2 regions of the Paenarthrobacter sp. R1 genome follow, and region 2 is predicted to be linked to the other one. Evidence: riboswitches for the same ligand, from Rfam matches in the RefSeq annotation. Region 2 holds a riboswitch; the other holds the start of a gene.
The links. A riboswitch is a leader RNA that binds a small molecule or an ion and turns the genes downstream of it on or off. The one in region 2 is predicted to bind S-adenosylmethionine.
Positions count from the first base shown of each region.

Region 1: it holds a riboswitch for S-adenosylmethionine, as region 2 does, so the genes downstream of both, metX (homoserine O-acetyltransferase MetX) here and QN084_RS08040 (DUF1737 domain-containing protein) in region 2, are expected to answer to the same signal.

Region 1 is NZ_CP127115.1:3,903,195-3,910,889, forward strand. Features, by position in the region: gene QN084_RS18605 (CPBP family intramembrane glutamic endopeptidase) at 1-424, shown strand, start outside; gene QN084_RS18610 (VOC family protein) at 558-1,196, opposite strand; gene QN084_RS18615 (bifunctional o-acetylhomoserine/o-acetylserine sulfhydrylase) at 1,433-2,749, shown strand; SAM riboswitch class IV at 2,909-3,024, shown strand; gene metX (homoserine O-acetyltransferase MetX) at 3,040-4,179, shown strand; gene QN084_RS18625 (hypothetical protein) at 4,166-4,579, opposite strand; gene QN084_RS18630 (ATP-binding protein) at 4,856-5,956, opposite strand; gene QN084_RS18635 (SGNH/GDSL hydrolase family protein) at 6,039-6,854, opposite strand; gene QN084_RS18640 (alpha/beta hydrolase) at 6,932-7,579, shown strand; gene QN084_RS18645 (RNA-binding S4 domain-containing protein) at 7,576-7,695, opposite strand, start outside.
Region 2 is NZ_CP127115.1:1,649,782-1,657,476, forward strand. Features, by position in the region: gene QN084_RS08020 (carboxymuconolactone decarboxylase family protein) at 69-551, opposite strand; gene QN084_RS08025 (PLP-dependent cysteine synthase family protein) at 620-1,681, opposite strand; gene QN084_RS08030 (aromatic amino acid ammonia-lyase) at 1,675-3,228, opposite strand; gene QN084_RS08035 (NtaA/DmoA family FMN-dependent monooxygenase) at 3,231-4,559, opposite strand; SAM riboswitch class IV at 4,726-4,839, shown strand; gene QN084_RS08040 (DUF1737 domain-containing protein) at 4,852-5,118, shown strand; gene QN084_RS08045 (rhodanese-like domain-containing protein) at 5,115-5,525, shown strand; gene QN084_RS08050 (O-succinylhomoserine sulfhydrylase) at 5,529-6,737, shown strand; gene QN084_RS08055 (hypothetical protein) at 6,747-7,349, shown strand; gene QN084_RS08060 (glutamate--cysteine ligase 2) at 7,404-7,695, opposite strand, start outside.

The sequences.
Region 1 (7,695 bases), 2.3 Mb from region 2:
GGCAGCGGCCATCGGGATTCCGTCCCTTGGCCTGTATGCCGCAGGCCGGGCGCTGGGCATCACCACGGCGATCATACCCAGCGGCTTGGACACGTACTGGTGGACCGTGCCTGTGCTGGTGCTCTCCGCCATCCGCCACGGGATCGTCGAAGAAGTCATTGTGGTGGGCTACCTGCTGGACCGTTTCGGCAAGTTCGGGTGGAGCACAGCCGCGGCAATCGTGGTCAGCGCGTTGCTGCGGGGCAGCTACCACCTCTACCAAGGGTTCGGTCCGTTCATCGGCAACGTGGTCATGGGCTTGGTGTTCGCGTGGCTTTATACCAAGACCAAGCGCGTGATGCCGCTGGTGATAGCCCACGCGCTGCTGGACATCGTGGCATTCGTCGGCTTCAGCCTCTTTGGGAAGGCCGTGGGGCTGGGCTGACCGGGTAGGCGTAGGGCCGGGAGGCCTGTGGGCATGGAGGCCCGGACCCGCCCCTTAAAGGTATTCGGCCGCCATCGGTGGGTGACGTCATTGGCACCCGCTGATGGCGGCCGAAGTATTGTGTGGAACAGCGTCAGATGGTGACGGCTCCTGCGGCGGTTTCGAAAGTGACGGACATGATGCCGGGGGTTCCGTGCGGTGCCATCCACTGGACGGCGACGTCCTCGAGCGGCTTCTCCACGGGTTCACCCAACCACTCGGTCACGCGCTCTGCGGAACCGGCGATGGTGAGGCTGGACATCTTGACGTCGCTCTCGTAGACCTTGGACGGGTGCAGGGAGGGGTCGCCTTCCCACTTGAGCATGTACGGCACCTGCGGGTCGGCGATCAAGCCGAGGATGCCGATCTGCTGCCACACGAGTTCGCGGCCGTCCGGGAACTTGCGGTTGCCCGGTACTGCGGAGCGGCCGAGGCGTGCTTCGAACGGGGCAAGGTCGTCAACGGCGACGCACCAGCCCATCCATCCACCGCCGGCTGCCGAGCGTGCCCGGACTGCCTGGCCAAAGGGTGCCTTATCCGAAGCGGGGTGGTCCAGGACCTCCACGACTTCAAGGTATTTGCTGTCCGCGAGGGGAATGATCATGTTCCGGGTGCCGAAGCGGGGGTGCACTCCGCCCCGGACTGCGTCCACTCCCAGTGCTGCGGAAATTCGTTCGGTAGTGGCCAGGAGGCCATCTTTTTCACAAGCGTAAGAGACGTGATCCATGCGCATGGCTTCATCTTGGCACTTTGTGATTCGGGTCTCAGCTAAGTCTTGCCTAACTAAGATGGGATGTTACGGCGTGCCCTGAGGCCGGGCACCGTCCCCGGCCCTGTCCCGTCGCGGAAAGACCGAAAAATACTGTCTTCGTCATAAAGGTGGGTAATTCCGTGCCGGCTTCCTAGACTGGCCGCAGTTCCAAGCACTCCCCGTTACTAAACCCATGCGCTACGAAGAGGAGCCACGTCATGTCCCAGGGATGGTCTTTCGAAACCCGCCAGATCCACGCAGGCCAGGAGCCGGATGCTGCAACCGGTGCACGCTCGCTGCCGATTTACCAGACCACTTCCTTCGTGTTCCCCAGTGCGGAGAGTGCCGCCAACCGGTTTGCGCTGGCGGAACTGGCTCCCATCTACACCCGCATTGGCAACCCCACCCAGGACGCAGTGGAACAGCGCATTGCCAGCCTTGAGGGCGGGCTCGGGGCCCTGCTGCTCAGCTCGGGCCAGGCGGCGGAGACCTTCGCGATCCTGAACATCGCCGAGGCCGGTGACCACGTGGTGGCCAGCCCCAGCCTGTACGGCGGAACCTACAACCTCCTGGCGCACACCCTGAAGAAGTTCGGTATTTCCGTGACCTTCGTCGAGGATCCGGACAACCTGGAGCAGTGGCGCAACGCCGTGCAGCCCAACACCAAGCTGTTCTTCGGCGAAGTTGTATCCAACCCCCGCCAGGACGTGCTGGACATCGAAGGCGTCGCCGCGGTTGCCCATGAAGCGGGTGTCCCGCTGATCGTGGACAACACGCTTTCCACGCCCTACCTGATCCGTCCCATCGAGTGGGGTGCGGACATTGTGGTCCACTCGGCCACCAAGTACCTGGGTGGCCATGGTGCTGCCATTGCCGGGGTGATCGTGGATTCCGGAAACTTCGACTTCAGCCAGGACCCGGAGCGCTTCCCGAACTTCAACACTCCCGACCCCAGCTACAACGGCCTGGTCTACGCCCGCGACCTCGGCAAGGACGGCGCCCTCGGCGCCAACCTTTCCTACATCCTGAAGGCCCGCGTCCAGTTGCTGCGCGACCTTGGTTCCGCAGTATCGCCGTTCAACGCCTTCCTTATTGCCCAAGGCCTGGAAACCTTGAGCCTGCGGGTGGAGCGTCACGTGGCCAACGCCACCAAGGTGGCCGAATGGCTTGAAGCCCGTGACGACGTCGAAGCGGTCGCCTATGCGGGCCTGCCGTCCAGCCCCTGGTACGACCGTGGCCGCAAGTACGGTCCCCGTGGCACGGGGGCCGTTGTTGCTTTTACCATCAAGGGTGGCGTCGAAGCCGGCAAGCGCTTCGTCGATGCCTTGGAACTGCACTCCCATGTGGCAAACATCGGTGATGTCCGTTCCCTGGTCATCCACCCGGCGTCGACCACCCACAGCCAGCTGACCGCGGAACAGCAGGCCGTTGCCGGAGTAAACCCGGGCCTCGTCCGCCTGTCCGTGGGAATCGAGCACATCGATGACATCATTGCCGACCTCGAGGCCGGATTCCGCGCGGCAAAGGGTGCCTGAACCCGCCTGACGTGCGTCGCGGCGGGCCGCCCGGATTGAGGATTCTTCGCCGGGCGGCCCCGTCACGTGCGCGTTCGTGAACTAAAACGCCCTGAACCGTCATACTGCTGTCACATTCTTCGCCAGAACGGCCGTTCTCTTCCTAAACTCTAGGTGTTAGGTCATGAGTGCCAGCGATCAGCCCCGGCTTGCTGGCCGGCAACCCTCCTCCGCGGTGGGGTGCCCCGGGTGAGGACCTGGCCTGCCGCAATAACGGCGGCGGGCAAGCGCGAGGTTTAGGTGTCAAAGGAATGACCATTACTGCCACATCCCTTCCCACGTCGGAAGAACAGGACGGAACCGTCAAATACGCCCGCGTGGGTTCCCTGGAGCTGGAAGCCGGCGGGTTTCTCCCGGACGTTGTCCTGGCCTATGAGACCTGGGGCAAGCTCAATGCCGACGCCTCAAACGCCGTCCTCGTGGAGCACGCCCTGACGGGTAGTACGCATGTTGCACGCGGCGCCTCGGACGAGGAAGGCTGGTGGGAGCAGCTCGTTGGCCCGGGCGCAACGATCGACACCAACAGGTTCTTTGTCATTTCCATCAACATCGTGGGCGGCTGCTACGGCAGCACAGGGCCGTCGTCGCAAGCCCCGGACGGCAAGCCCTGGGGCTCCCGTTTCCCACTGGTGACCCTGCGCGACAGCACAGTGGCCGAAGCCCGGCTCGCCGACGCCTTGGGGATCCGGCAGTGGCATGCAGTGCTGGGCGGCTCGATGGGCGGGGCGCGCGCCTTGGAATGGGCAGTGACCTTCCCGAACAGGGTGGAGCGCTGCGCCGTGATTTCCGTAGGTGCCTACAGCACCGCGGAGCAGATCGCGTTTGCGCAGGCACAGACGCTCGCAATCCGCCAGGATCCGAACTTCAACAACGGTGACTACTACCATGGCCCGGCACCTGAAACCGGCCTTGCCTTGGCGCGGCGGATTGCCCACATCACGTATCGTTCCGCGCTGGAGCTGGACCTCCGCTTCGGCCGGGAAGCGCAGCCGCAGGAGAAACCGCTGACCGCCGCCGTGCTGGGGGAGCGGGGGCGCTACCAGGTGGAGAGTTACTTGGACCACCAGGGCACCAAGCTGGTGCGCCGCTTCGATGCCAACAGCTACATCGCGATCACCGAGGCCCTGATGTCCCACGACGTCAGGCGGGGACGCGGCCCGCTCAAGGAAGCGTTGTCCCGGGCCACGGCACAGTTTTTTGTGGCGGCCGTGAACTCCGACCGGCTCTACTTCCCGGCACAGTCGCACGAACTCGCCGAAGCCTTGCCGGGCGACGTCCCGGTCCACATCATCGAAGCCCCCATCGGGCACGACGGCTTCCTCACGGAGATCGGCCAGCTCGCGGGCCAGCTGGGCGCAGCCTTCTTTGCCGAAGACTTCAGCCGTTCATGATCTCGCCGCGCTGCTTCATGTAGTCCTCCATGGCGATCTCGCCGTTGCTGAACTTCGCGTCCAGCTCTGCGAGCTTCCGCGCCCGGTAGCCCTGCGGCGCAGAGCCTCCACTTGCCGGGGGCGGCACCTGTGGTGAAGCGCCCGACGGCGGTACCTCCGGCGGCGTTGCATCAGCCGGGCGGATGTCGGCGGGTCCCGTCGGATACCCGGGGTAGTTCTGCGGCGGATAGGCCTGGCCGGGGTAGTTGTGCGGCGGGTAGCCTGGCCCGGGAAGGTTCTGCGGCGGGTAGCCACGGAAGCCGTCGTTATGGATTCGGCGCGCCTTGGACCGGTTGTACATGCGGATTCCAACTGGAATCACCCATGAGCAGACGATGATCCAGAAGATCAGATTGTTCACAGTGGAGCCCTCCTAGGTCCTATCCCAGCTTAGCCCCGTCGCGTCAGGGCTTCGCCGCCGCGGCAGCCCAACCATCAAACCTCCAGGTTGGGGAGCGCCAGACAAACCAAAAAGAGAACTACTTTGCCGACGTGAGTAGGGTCCAGAGAGCTCCGAACGCGAAAAATGATCCCATCAAGATGTATACGAAGCCCAGGCCCTTGATACGAGCCTACACCGATGACTTGTTTTGGCAGCCTACGGGATCGGGCTCGGCGCACTAGTACCGTGAGATGACTAGTCTGTGTTCAGATTGCGCAAATACTGTCGAAGGCCCGGTATCGCGAAATCGATCTTCCCGTGGCCGGCAGGTTCCACCAGGCCGGCGGCGAGCAGGCGCGAGCGATAGTTGGCGACTAGATTGGTCTTTGCCTTCAGCCTCTCTCCAAGGTCTCCGGCGATCGAAGGACCGTCATCCTGCGCCATTGCGCGAAGGAACTGGAGGTCCTTTGCCGACACGGTTGAGAGTGCGGCTTCGATGACCGTGCGGGCATTGCGCCTGTGGGCGGCCTGTACCGCGCGGTCCGCCTCGGCATCTGTCAGCGTGCCGTTGTTATTTTCCGCTTCGCGCCAGAGGAAGTAGCCGACGAGCTGGATCAAGAAGGGGTAGCCACCGGTCGACTCGGCTGCCTTTTGGACCAGGTGGGGCGGGACACGGAAGCCGGCGGTGGCGAAGATGGAGGCGAAAGACCGTTCAACGTCGCGGATGCCCGCCGCATGGAGGTCGATTTTGTCGGCCCGGCGCAGGAACGTGGCAACGCCTTCATTGAGCAGGTCGGATACGGCTGCAGGCAGTCCGGCGAATACCAGGCCGATCGGCATCCGGTCCTGGATGAAGTGCTGGACGCTGGCCGCCAATTGAGCGAGTTCGTTGCGGTCGGCGGCGTGGATTTCATCCACCGTGATGATCAGGCCGGTGTGTTTGTTGTCGAGGATGTGGAGAAGTTCTTCGCCGAGCTTGCGCCATGCTACTTGGCGTTCGGGTGCCAACTGGGTGGTGATGCTGAATCCTGCGGCGCCGATGGCGGTGATCCGCCGGTTCTGCGGACCGCTGCCAAGTTCCTGGGTCAGGCTGAGCATTTCCTCGCCGACGCGACCCATGAAGCCTTCCGTTGCAGTCTCCGCGATGACTGCCCAGCCTTCTTGGCGGGCGGCGTCATGGACCTCCCCGAGCATCACCGTCTTGCCGATCCCGCGGGCTCCGGTGAAGATCGTGAGCAGTCCCGGTGCCCCGGAACCAAGCCGCAAACCGTATTTGAACTCATCAAGCAGGCCTGACCGTCCAATGATTTCCGGAGGAGTTGCTCCTGCTGAGGGCCTGAATGGATTCTCGATCATGTATCAAGCTTATGAGTCGTTGTGAGTTTTGTGAGTTTGGCGCTCCTGGTGAGGCTTATGAGTTTTGTGAGTATCCTCATGGTCAGTTAGCACCTGAAACGGGACCCGGCGTCGGGCGCTTTGGCGTGATGCCGTCCCCGGAAGACTGGTGCCGCAACCTGCGGATGACCCACGGAACGAAGTACTCGCGGGCCCACACGAGGTCCGAGGACCTGGCTTCGCGCCACGTGCGCGGCGGGAGCGGTTTGGGTGCCATCGGTTCCAGGGTGTGCGGCACGTTCAGTGCCTCCAGCACCATGGTGGCGATGGTGTGGTGGCCCAACGGCGAGAAATGCAGCCGGTCCACGTCCCACATCTGCGGATCAGCGAGTTGCCGCAGGGACCACATGTCGGCGACCACTGCGTCGTGCCGGGCGGCGACGGTTCGCAGGTTCTCGTTGTAGATGGCTACCTTGCCGCGGATCCGGCCAAGCACCGAGGACGCCGTGTCAGGGCCATTGAACAGCACCACGGTGGCGCCGCCCGAGCTGAGCTCCTGGACGGCGGCATCGAGCTTGGTGGCCAGCAGATCGGGGTCCCCGCCGGGGCGGATGAGATCGTTGCCGCCAGCCGAAATGGACACCAGATCCGGCTTGAGTTCCAGGCACGGCCCCACCTGTTCGTCCACGATCTGCTGCAGCAGGCGCCCGCGGATGGCGAGGTTGGCGTAGGCGAAATCGGCATGCCCTCGCCCGAGTTCCTCGGCCACGCGATCGGCCCAGCCGCGGAACCCGCCCGGGCTCCCGGGTTCAGGATCTCCGATGCCTTCGGTAAACGAATCTCCCAGCGCCACGTACCGGCTCCAGGGATGCTTTTGGACAGTTCCTCCGGGCGTCACCAACGAATTGCTCTCACTCACGATTCATATCCTGCCCCGTACATGCGAACCTACGCGACCGTAAGTTGTTACCCGCGGGTAACTGCAAGAATGGACCCATGACTGAAGCCGTAGCTTTTCCCGCACCCGTTGTCCTGTGGTCCCATGACGAAGCCGAACGGGCCGGCAAGCCCCTTCTGGTCCTGCTTCATGGATACGGCTCCAACGAGGACGATCTCTTCAGCCTCGCCGGCCTGCTGCCCGCCGACTTCGTCGTGGCCTCCCTGCGGGCTCCCATGCCCATGGGCCCCGGGTTCACGTGGTTCCCGCTGACTGCCTCGATCGACTACTCCCTGGACGCCGTGAAGCTGGCGGCAGAGTACGCCCTCGAATGGTTGGACACCGTCAAGGCGAACCACTCGTCCGTGACGTTGCTGGGGTTCTCCATGGGCATGGCCATGGCAACCACCATGCTCCGGTACCGGCCCGCCGACTTCGCTGCCGTCGTCGGGCTTTCAGGCTTCGTGATCGACGCCGGAGCTGACGCGGACTTCCGCGACGACGAACTGGACGGCTCGGTGCCGATGTTCTGGGGACGCGACCAGCAGGATCCGGTGATCACTCCGGACAAGATCGAATACACCATGGGCTGGGTCCGCAAGCATGTGGACCTCACCAAGGTGCTTTACACGGGAATGTGGCACGGCATCAACCAGCAGGAAATCGGCCACGTGGGCGAATTCCTCACCCACAAGGTACTTGGCTAGGAACGGCCGGCGATCCTGACCGTCTGGCCGTTCACTGTGACGGTGTCGCCGGGATGGAGTTGGCGGCCGCGGCGTTCTTCGATGTCGTTGTTGACCTTGACCAGTCCGTTCTTGAT
Region 2 (7,695 bases):
CGCCGGGAAAACCCGGCCTAGCGGCGCCTAGTGAGCCCAAAGAGGGTCGTGGAGGTACGCCTGGACAGCTACTTCTTGGCCACCCGGACCGGATGCTCGCTCAGTATGGACAGCCTGTTGAAGGCATTGATGCCGATTGCTGCCATGCAAATCACGCTGATCTGCTCGTCCGAATAGTGCTCCCGGGCTTCAGCGAAGAGCTCGGCGCTGGGCCTGGAGGTGCTCATTCGGGTGATCTGCTCGGCAATCTTCATGGCCAGGACCTCTGCGGCCTCGAACAGCCCCACTTCCCTGTAGACGGCAACCAGGGACAACCGCTGCTCCGTCTCTCCGTACTTCAAGGCCCGCCGTTGATGAAGGTCCAGGCAAAACGCGCATCCGTTGATTTGCGAACACAGGTAGTTGATGAGTTCCAAGGTCTTCCGCGGAATCCCCACCCGGTCGGCTTCATCCACTAACTGCTGCGAGTAGTGCGTCAACGTGGCGTAGAGGTCCGGCTGTTGCTTGTCCAGATAGCCGGCGAGGCGCGGCGTTGTCTCCTGTTCGGGCATGCTTGGAGCCTAGCGCAACGGGACGTGATAGAGCGCCGCCCAAAACCCGGCGGGACGTGATAGAGGGATCACTCGCCGGGGACGATGTCCACCGCGAGGCGGATGTGGTTCTCAGCCAGCCACTGCGGGTTGAAGGCTTTGCTGAGGTAGTTCGTGCCGGCGTCGGGGGCTATCGCCACCACCACCGAACCATGGGGCGCCGCCCTGGCCACCCGCAAGGCCGCTGCCACAGTGAGTCCCGACGACGGCCCCAAGGACAGGCCCTCTTCGTCAAGAAGCCGGTGCACCACTGTGTAGACCTCGTCGTTGGGGATGCGGAGGAATCGGTCAACGATCGAGCGGTCGAAGATCTTGGGCCACTCCGCGGCCGGCCATGAGTTCCCCACGCCATCCACCAGGATTTCGCCGGGATGGCCACCGCTGTAGGCGGAGCCGTAGGGATCGGCGCCCACCACTTCTACGTGCCCGCCCGGCCGCTCCTTCGCCACCCGTTCCTTCAAGTACCGCCCGTTGCCGCTGATGGTCCCGCCAGTGCCGATGCCCGCCACGAAGTGGGTTACGGCGCCCCCGGTCTGTTCCCAGATTTCCGGTCCCGTGGTCCGGTAATGCGCCAGGGGGTTGGCCGGGTTGTCGAACTGCATGGGACGCCAAGCTCCGGGGGTCCCCTCCACAACGCGTGCAGCCACGGCCCGGGCGTTCTCCGGGGATTCGGACGGCGCACTCCAATCGGTCAGGATCACCCGCGCACCGTAGCTGTGCAAGGCGGCGAGTTTTTCCGAGGAAATGGTGTCGCCGGTGACCACCACCACCGGATGCCCGGTGAGCCGCCCGATCAGCGCGAGGCCGATCCCCGTATTGCCCGACGTACTCTCCACGATGGTGGCCCCGGGCTTCAACTCGCCGGACCGTTCGGCTGCCCGGACCATGCTCAAGGCCGTCCGGTCCTTGATGGATCCGCCGGGATTCTCCGACTCAAGCTTAATGTGGATGCTGCTGCCCAACCCGCGGCCCAGGGCTTCGAGCTTCACCAGCGGGGTGTTCCCTACCCTCTCCAGCACGGAGGCGTCCAACGCATCGGGAGGGACCGTTGCAGCATGCGCGCCGTGCTTCCGATGTGCCGTCGTCACCATTCGTTTCCACCTTGCCGGAGTCCGTCAACAACAATCCGAAGCTCCCGCCGCGCGTGCTCCACCAGTTCCGGGGCGGACGGCCGGTCTGCAAGGACGTCGGCAAGGCGGCCAACGACGGCGGCGGTCCCCTTGCCCAGCGGCTGCGCAGCTCCCGCTTCGAGCAGCAGATAGGACGCCGTCAGGGCCTCAATGGCGAGCAGCTTCTCCACGGCGTCCACGGATTTCACCAGTTGCTGCAGGGCGAGCGGCGCGAGGGTTGAATGGTCTTCGACGTCGGCGGACAAGGTGGGTGCGCCAAGGGTGGCCGGCGCTGCCAGGAATTTCAGTTCGGCGAGGAGCCCGGCCGCCGAGTACCACAGCAGCCCCGGCAACTCTTCCTGCACCAGGCCGGACCCGGCCGCGGCGGCAAGATGCTTCGCCCGGATGGCACGCTGCGGCGGGTAGAGCTTGGCGATCCTGCGTTCACTCGGAATGCCCACGTGGGCGAGCGCCAAGCGCAAGCCCTCGAAGGCCAACGCCAGCTGCATCGGCTGGAAGTTGCCCCCGGAGACCATCTGCCCCGATTCGAGGTCCACCAGCGGATTGTCACCCCTGCCGTTCAATTCCACGTCCAACGCTGCCGCCAACTGCCCCACCGAGGCCCTGAACGCCCCGTGCGTCTGAGGCGCAGCCCTGAAGGACAGGGGGTCCTGCACGGAAACTTCCGGCCGTACATCTTCCAGCCACCCGCCGCTCAACAGGCGGCGGACGGCGGCGGCCGATTCCCGTTGGCCGTCCACGGCCTTGGCCGATTGGATAGCCGGCGAGAAGGGGCTGAGGTCGCCGCCGCCGTCGTACCTTGCGATGGTTTCCAGGGAGAGGGCGAGCGCGACGTCCGCAAGCCGGGCCACATGCCGCAACCTCAGCAAGGCGAGGGTGCCGGCACCTACCGAATAGGCATTGGCGCTGACGAGGGCCAAGGCCTCACCGGCGTGGAGCGTGAGGGGCTGAAGTCCGGCGTCCGCGAGGGCCTTGGCGCCGGGCACCAGGACGCCGGACGCGTCAAGCGCTTCTCCCTCACCGATCGCGACGGCGGCGACGGCGGCCAGTTGGGTGAGGTCGGAAGAGCCCACCGAACCTTCGGCCGGGATGGCGGGGTGGACGCCACGGTTCAGGAGGTCGGCGTAGAAGCGGGCTGTTTCGGGCCGGACGCCGGAGCCGCCGCGACTGAATCCGACCAGGCGGGCGAGGATCACGGCACGTGCTTCGGCGCGGCTCAGGTAGGGTCCCACCCCGCTGTTGTGGTACCTGACCACCTGCACTTGGTAGGCAAGGATGGAGCCTTCCTCAACAGCGGTATCGCGGCCGGACCCCAGGAGGGTGTTGAGGCCGTAAACCCGCTCGCCGGAGGCCGCCACGTGCTCCACGACTTCCCGTGAACGGCCGATCAAAGTCAGGGCATCATGGTTGAGTTTCACGTGGCAGGAGTCGTCCGCCGCCGCCATGGCGATGCTTTCTGCATGCACTGGCGCCGTCCCGATCAGCAGCACCTTCGACTCCGGAAACATGGTCAGAAATCCAGGAGATTCTGCCGGAAACCGCCGTTGCCATAGCTTTTCCTCAGCAGGCCGCGGCGACGAAGTTCGGGAGTCAGTTTGTCCAGGACCCCATGCACCGTCACCGGATCGACGAACCCGGAAAACAGGAAGCCGTCACCGCCCACGGCCTCGCCCGTCTCCTCTAGGTAGTCGGCGATCTCTCCGGCGGTCCCGATGATCGAATCACCGGCGCCGCCGCTGCGGGCCTGCAGGATCTGCCGCAGCGTGGACCCGGGAGGAGCAGCTTTGGCGAAGTGTTCCAGCGTTCCTTGGTTACTGTTGGTGCTCAGCTCGGGGAGGGGCTGATCGAGGTCGAATTGCTTGAAGTCGATCACCGAAAGGTAGGAGATCGAGTTGAGCTGGCTGTCGATGTCGCGCTGGGTCAGTTCCTTGCGCCGTGCCCGCAGTTCCTCCCCCTCCGCAGCAGACCCCACCACGGTGGGCTTGAGGACAAAAAGTACCTTGACGTCGTCGGGATTCCGCCCGGCATTGGCGGCTTCGGCACGGATGGAATCGCGGTAGGCCTTCATCCCGTCTACCCCGCGGGCCAGGGCGATGGCGACGTCGGCGTGGCCGCCCGCGAACGCTTTGCCCCTCGGCGATGCGCCGGCCTGAACCAACACCGGTTCCTCGGGAAGGGGTGCCGTATTCAGCGGACCCCGGACCTTGAAAAACTGCCCGTCGTGGTTGATGGGATGGACTTTGGTGTGGTCCGCAAACCGGCCTGCCTCCACGTCCTCCAGCACGGCGTCCGGTTCCCAGCTCCGCCAAAGCCGCCGGACGACGTCGACGAATTCCTCCGCCTTCTCGTAACGCAGGTCGTGCTCGATCTGCTGGTCCAGTCCGTAATTCTGCGCGGCGAGGTCGCTGCCGGAGGTCACCACGTTCCAGCCGAGTTGGCCCTCGGAGAAATGCTGCAGGGTGGCAAGGAGCCTGGCCGCGGTGAAAGGCGGGTAGAAGGACGCGCTGATGGTGGGCACAATGCCGAGGTGTTCCGTCGCGGACAGCAGGTACGGCACCAGGGCCAAGGGATCGTGCTTCGGAGCGAAGGACGCGTGCGCGAGCGACACTTCCGCGGTGCCGCCGTACGTGTCCGGGACGGTGAGTGAATCTTCGATGATGAACAGGTCCAGCCCCGACCGTTCAAAAGCCCTGACCGCCTCCTGGTAGAGCGCAGGCTTCTTCCAGTCATAGCCAAGGCTGTAGCCGGGAGTCCCCCAGCCCTGGACACCGAATCCATGGCCCACGAACCATCCGAAATGCAGCATGGGCTTGAGTGTAGAACTGCTCTGTCCGTTCACCGCGACCTGATTTCATGCGAAGTTACAGGGGGTCGTATTGCGTCAATTATGCTCCCGTGACGTCTTAAATGGTCCAGTCCCGGCGGCCGGTCCGGTTACGCAACATGACGACGGCGGGACACCCGCCACATGCGTCGCAACGGCCGCGGATGTTATTTTCTTCTTGAGTAATGAGTACCAGCGCCAAGCCCTGACTTGCTGGTCGGCAACCCTCTCCCGCGGCGGGGTGCCTCAGGTGACTACTCGGCGTATTCGACACTTCGAACTGCAAGCGTGACTGAGGAGCACATTAATGCCTGAACCCATCGAAGAGAGACTTTCCTACCGTTTGATCACGGGCCCGGACACCCGGGACTTCTGCGAACGGATCAGCAACGCCCTCGCTGAAGGCTACGTCCTGCATGGCAGCCCGTCGGCCACCTTCAACGGAACGGACGTCATCGTGGCACAGGCAGTGGTGTTGCCTGCCGCCGTCGCCAGCGCGGATGCCGCCGTGGCCAATGCCGTGGATGAGCTGGAGAACTACGAGGACGAGGCAGCATTCGAGGGCCACGCATGAGCTACGCCGGAGACCTGACCCCGCAGGATGCCTGGGCGAAGCTGCAGGACGGTGCCATCCTGGTGGACGTCCGCACCGAGGGCGAGTGGGCCCACATCGGCATCCCCGACACCAAGGCCACGGAAAACGATCCCCTGTTCATCCAGTGGAACCTTGCAGGCGGCGTCCCGAACTCCCGCTTCATCGAAGACCTGCAGCAACAGGCACCCGAGGGAGACGGCGTTGAGCTTGTGTTCCTTTGCCGGTCCGGCCAGCGCTCCATTGCTGCGGCCATCGCCGCAACCCAGGCAGGTTTCACCGCCTACAACGTCCTCGAAGGCTTCGAAGGTGAACCGGACCGTTACGGCGAACGGACCGTCAACGGCTGGAAAAACCGCGGCCTGCCAACCAACCTTGGAAACGAATAAGAAGTGACTTTCAACCCTGACGCCGCCGGCTGGAATCCAGACACCCAAGCCGTTCGCGGTGGCCTTGACCGCACCAATTTCCAGGAAACGGCGGAGCCCGTCTTCCTCAACTCCGGCTTTGTCTACGAGTCGGCGGCAGCTGCCGAGCGCGCCTTCACCGGGGAAGACGAACGCTTCGTCTACTCCCGCTACGGCAACCCCTCCGTTGCCACCTTCCAGGAGCGGCTGCGTCTCCTTGAAGGCACCGAAGCCTGCTTCGCGACGGCGTCGGGCATGTCCGCAGTCTTCACCGCCCTTGGTGCCTTGCTGGGCGCCGGCGACCGGGTGGTTGCCGCCCGCTCGCTCTTTGGCTCCTGCTTCGTGATCCTCAACGAGATCCTGCCGCGGTGGGGCGTGGAGACCGTGTTCGTAGACGGCCCCGACCTGGACCAGTGGCGCGCTGCCCTCTCCGAGCCCACCACCGCGGTGTTCTTCGAGTCCCCCTCCAACCCGATGCAGGAGATCGTGGACATCGCAGCCGTCAGCGAGCTCGCGCACGCCGCCGGGGCAACAGTGGTGGTGGACAACGTCTTTGCCACTCCCCTGCTCCAGCGCTGCGGCGAGCTCGGCGCCGACGTCATTGTGTACTCCGGCACGAAGCACATCGACGGCCAAGGCCGCGTACTGGGCGGCGCGATCCTGGGCACCAAGGAGTTCATCGAAGGCCCGGTCAAGCAACTCATGCGGCACACCGGGCCGTCATTGTCCGCGTTCAACGCGTGGGTGCTGACCAAGGGCCTGGAGACCATGGGCCTGCGGGTGAACCACAGTTCCGCCTCTGCGCTGAAGATTGCCGAATGGCTGGAAGATCAGCCTGCGATCAACTGGGTCAAATACCCCTTGCTCACATCCCACCCGCAGTATGAGCTGGCCGCCAAGCAGATGAAGGCCGGCGGTACCGTGTTGACGTTCGAGCTTTCGCCGTCGTCCGGCCGCTCCGCCAAGGAAGCCGCGTTCGCTTTGCTCGACGGGTTGCGGGTCATCGACATCTCCAACAACCTGGGCGACTCGAAGTCGCTCATTACCCACCCGGCTACCACCACCCACAGGGCCATGGGACCCGAAGGCCGTGCAGCCATCGGGCTCTCCGACGGCGTGGTCCGGTTGTCCGTTGGGCTCGAGGACGTCAACGACCTCATCCTGGATCTGGAGAAGGCCCTCAAACAGGTCTAATCTCATGCCATGAGGCATCCATACCGCCGCGCGGGGGCTGTCATTGTTGCGGGTTCGGTCGTGTGGCTGGCGGGAATATCTCCGGTGCCCCGCGTCTATACCACCCACGATCCGGCCGAGCGTTTGAGGCTGCTTCTGCGGGGTGAGCGGGGATGGGTGACCGGCCACCACGTGGCCGCAGCCGGGACCGCGGCCGTGCCGATTGGATTCGCCGCCTTGGCACGGGCCATGCCTGACGCCAAGGCCAAGCACTGGGTAGAGGCCTCGGCTGCGGCGCTCCTGGCCGGAGCTCCGCTGTTTGTGTACAGCCTGTCCCGGAGGGCGTCGGACCTTGAACGGTTTGCGTATCGTCGCGGCTCGAATGTTCCGTTCCTGGGCTACTCATGGCTGCACATCGCCGGCCTGGCCGCCCTCGGCACCGGCTTGCTGCGATCGCCGGCAGAGCGCTGGGTGGGGCTGACGGCCAGCAGTGCTGCGGTACTTTTCGCCGGCATCCTGCTCAAGGCCAAGGACATTCCGCCGTTCGTCTTCTACGTTACGGAGGCGACTGTGGGAGGGTACCTGATGGTGTGGGATCCGGAGCCTCCCGCGGGCGACCCCGCGGTTGGTTGAGTTCCCGCAGTGCTGAGTTCCCGCGGTTGGCTGAGGTCCCGTAGTGCGGAGTTCCTAGGCCCGGCGGACGCGTGCCAGCACGGGATCGGGATCCTTGATGGCACCTCCCGGTGTGCCGGAGACGGTGACTTTGACGGCATGCCCCACCACGGCACCCAACGCCTCTACACTGGGCGGACTCCCTGCGGGGCTTTGGCCATCCCGTTGGCGGCTGTTGAAGCGTGCCGCAGCTTCCCGTTGCTGATGGGCGCCGTTTCCGCGCTTCAGGATGTCCGCTAAGCCTGCTTTCACCAGTTCCAGTTCGCCCTGCTCGGCCAACACGGGGGTCAAGTACTCCATCAACGCC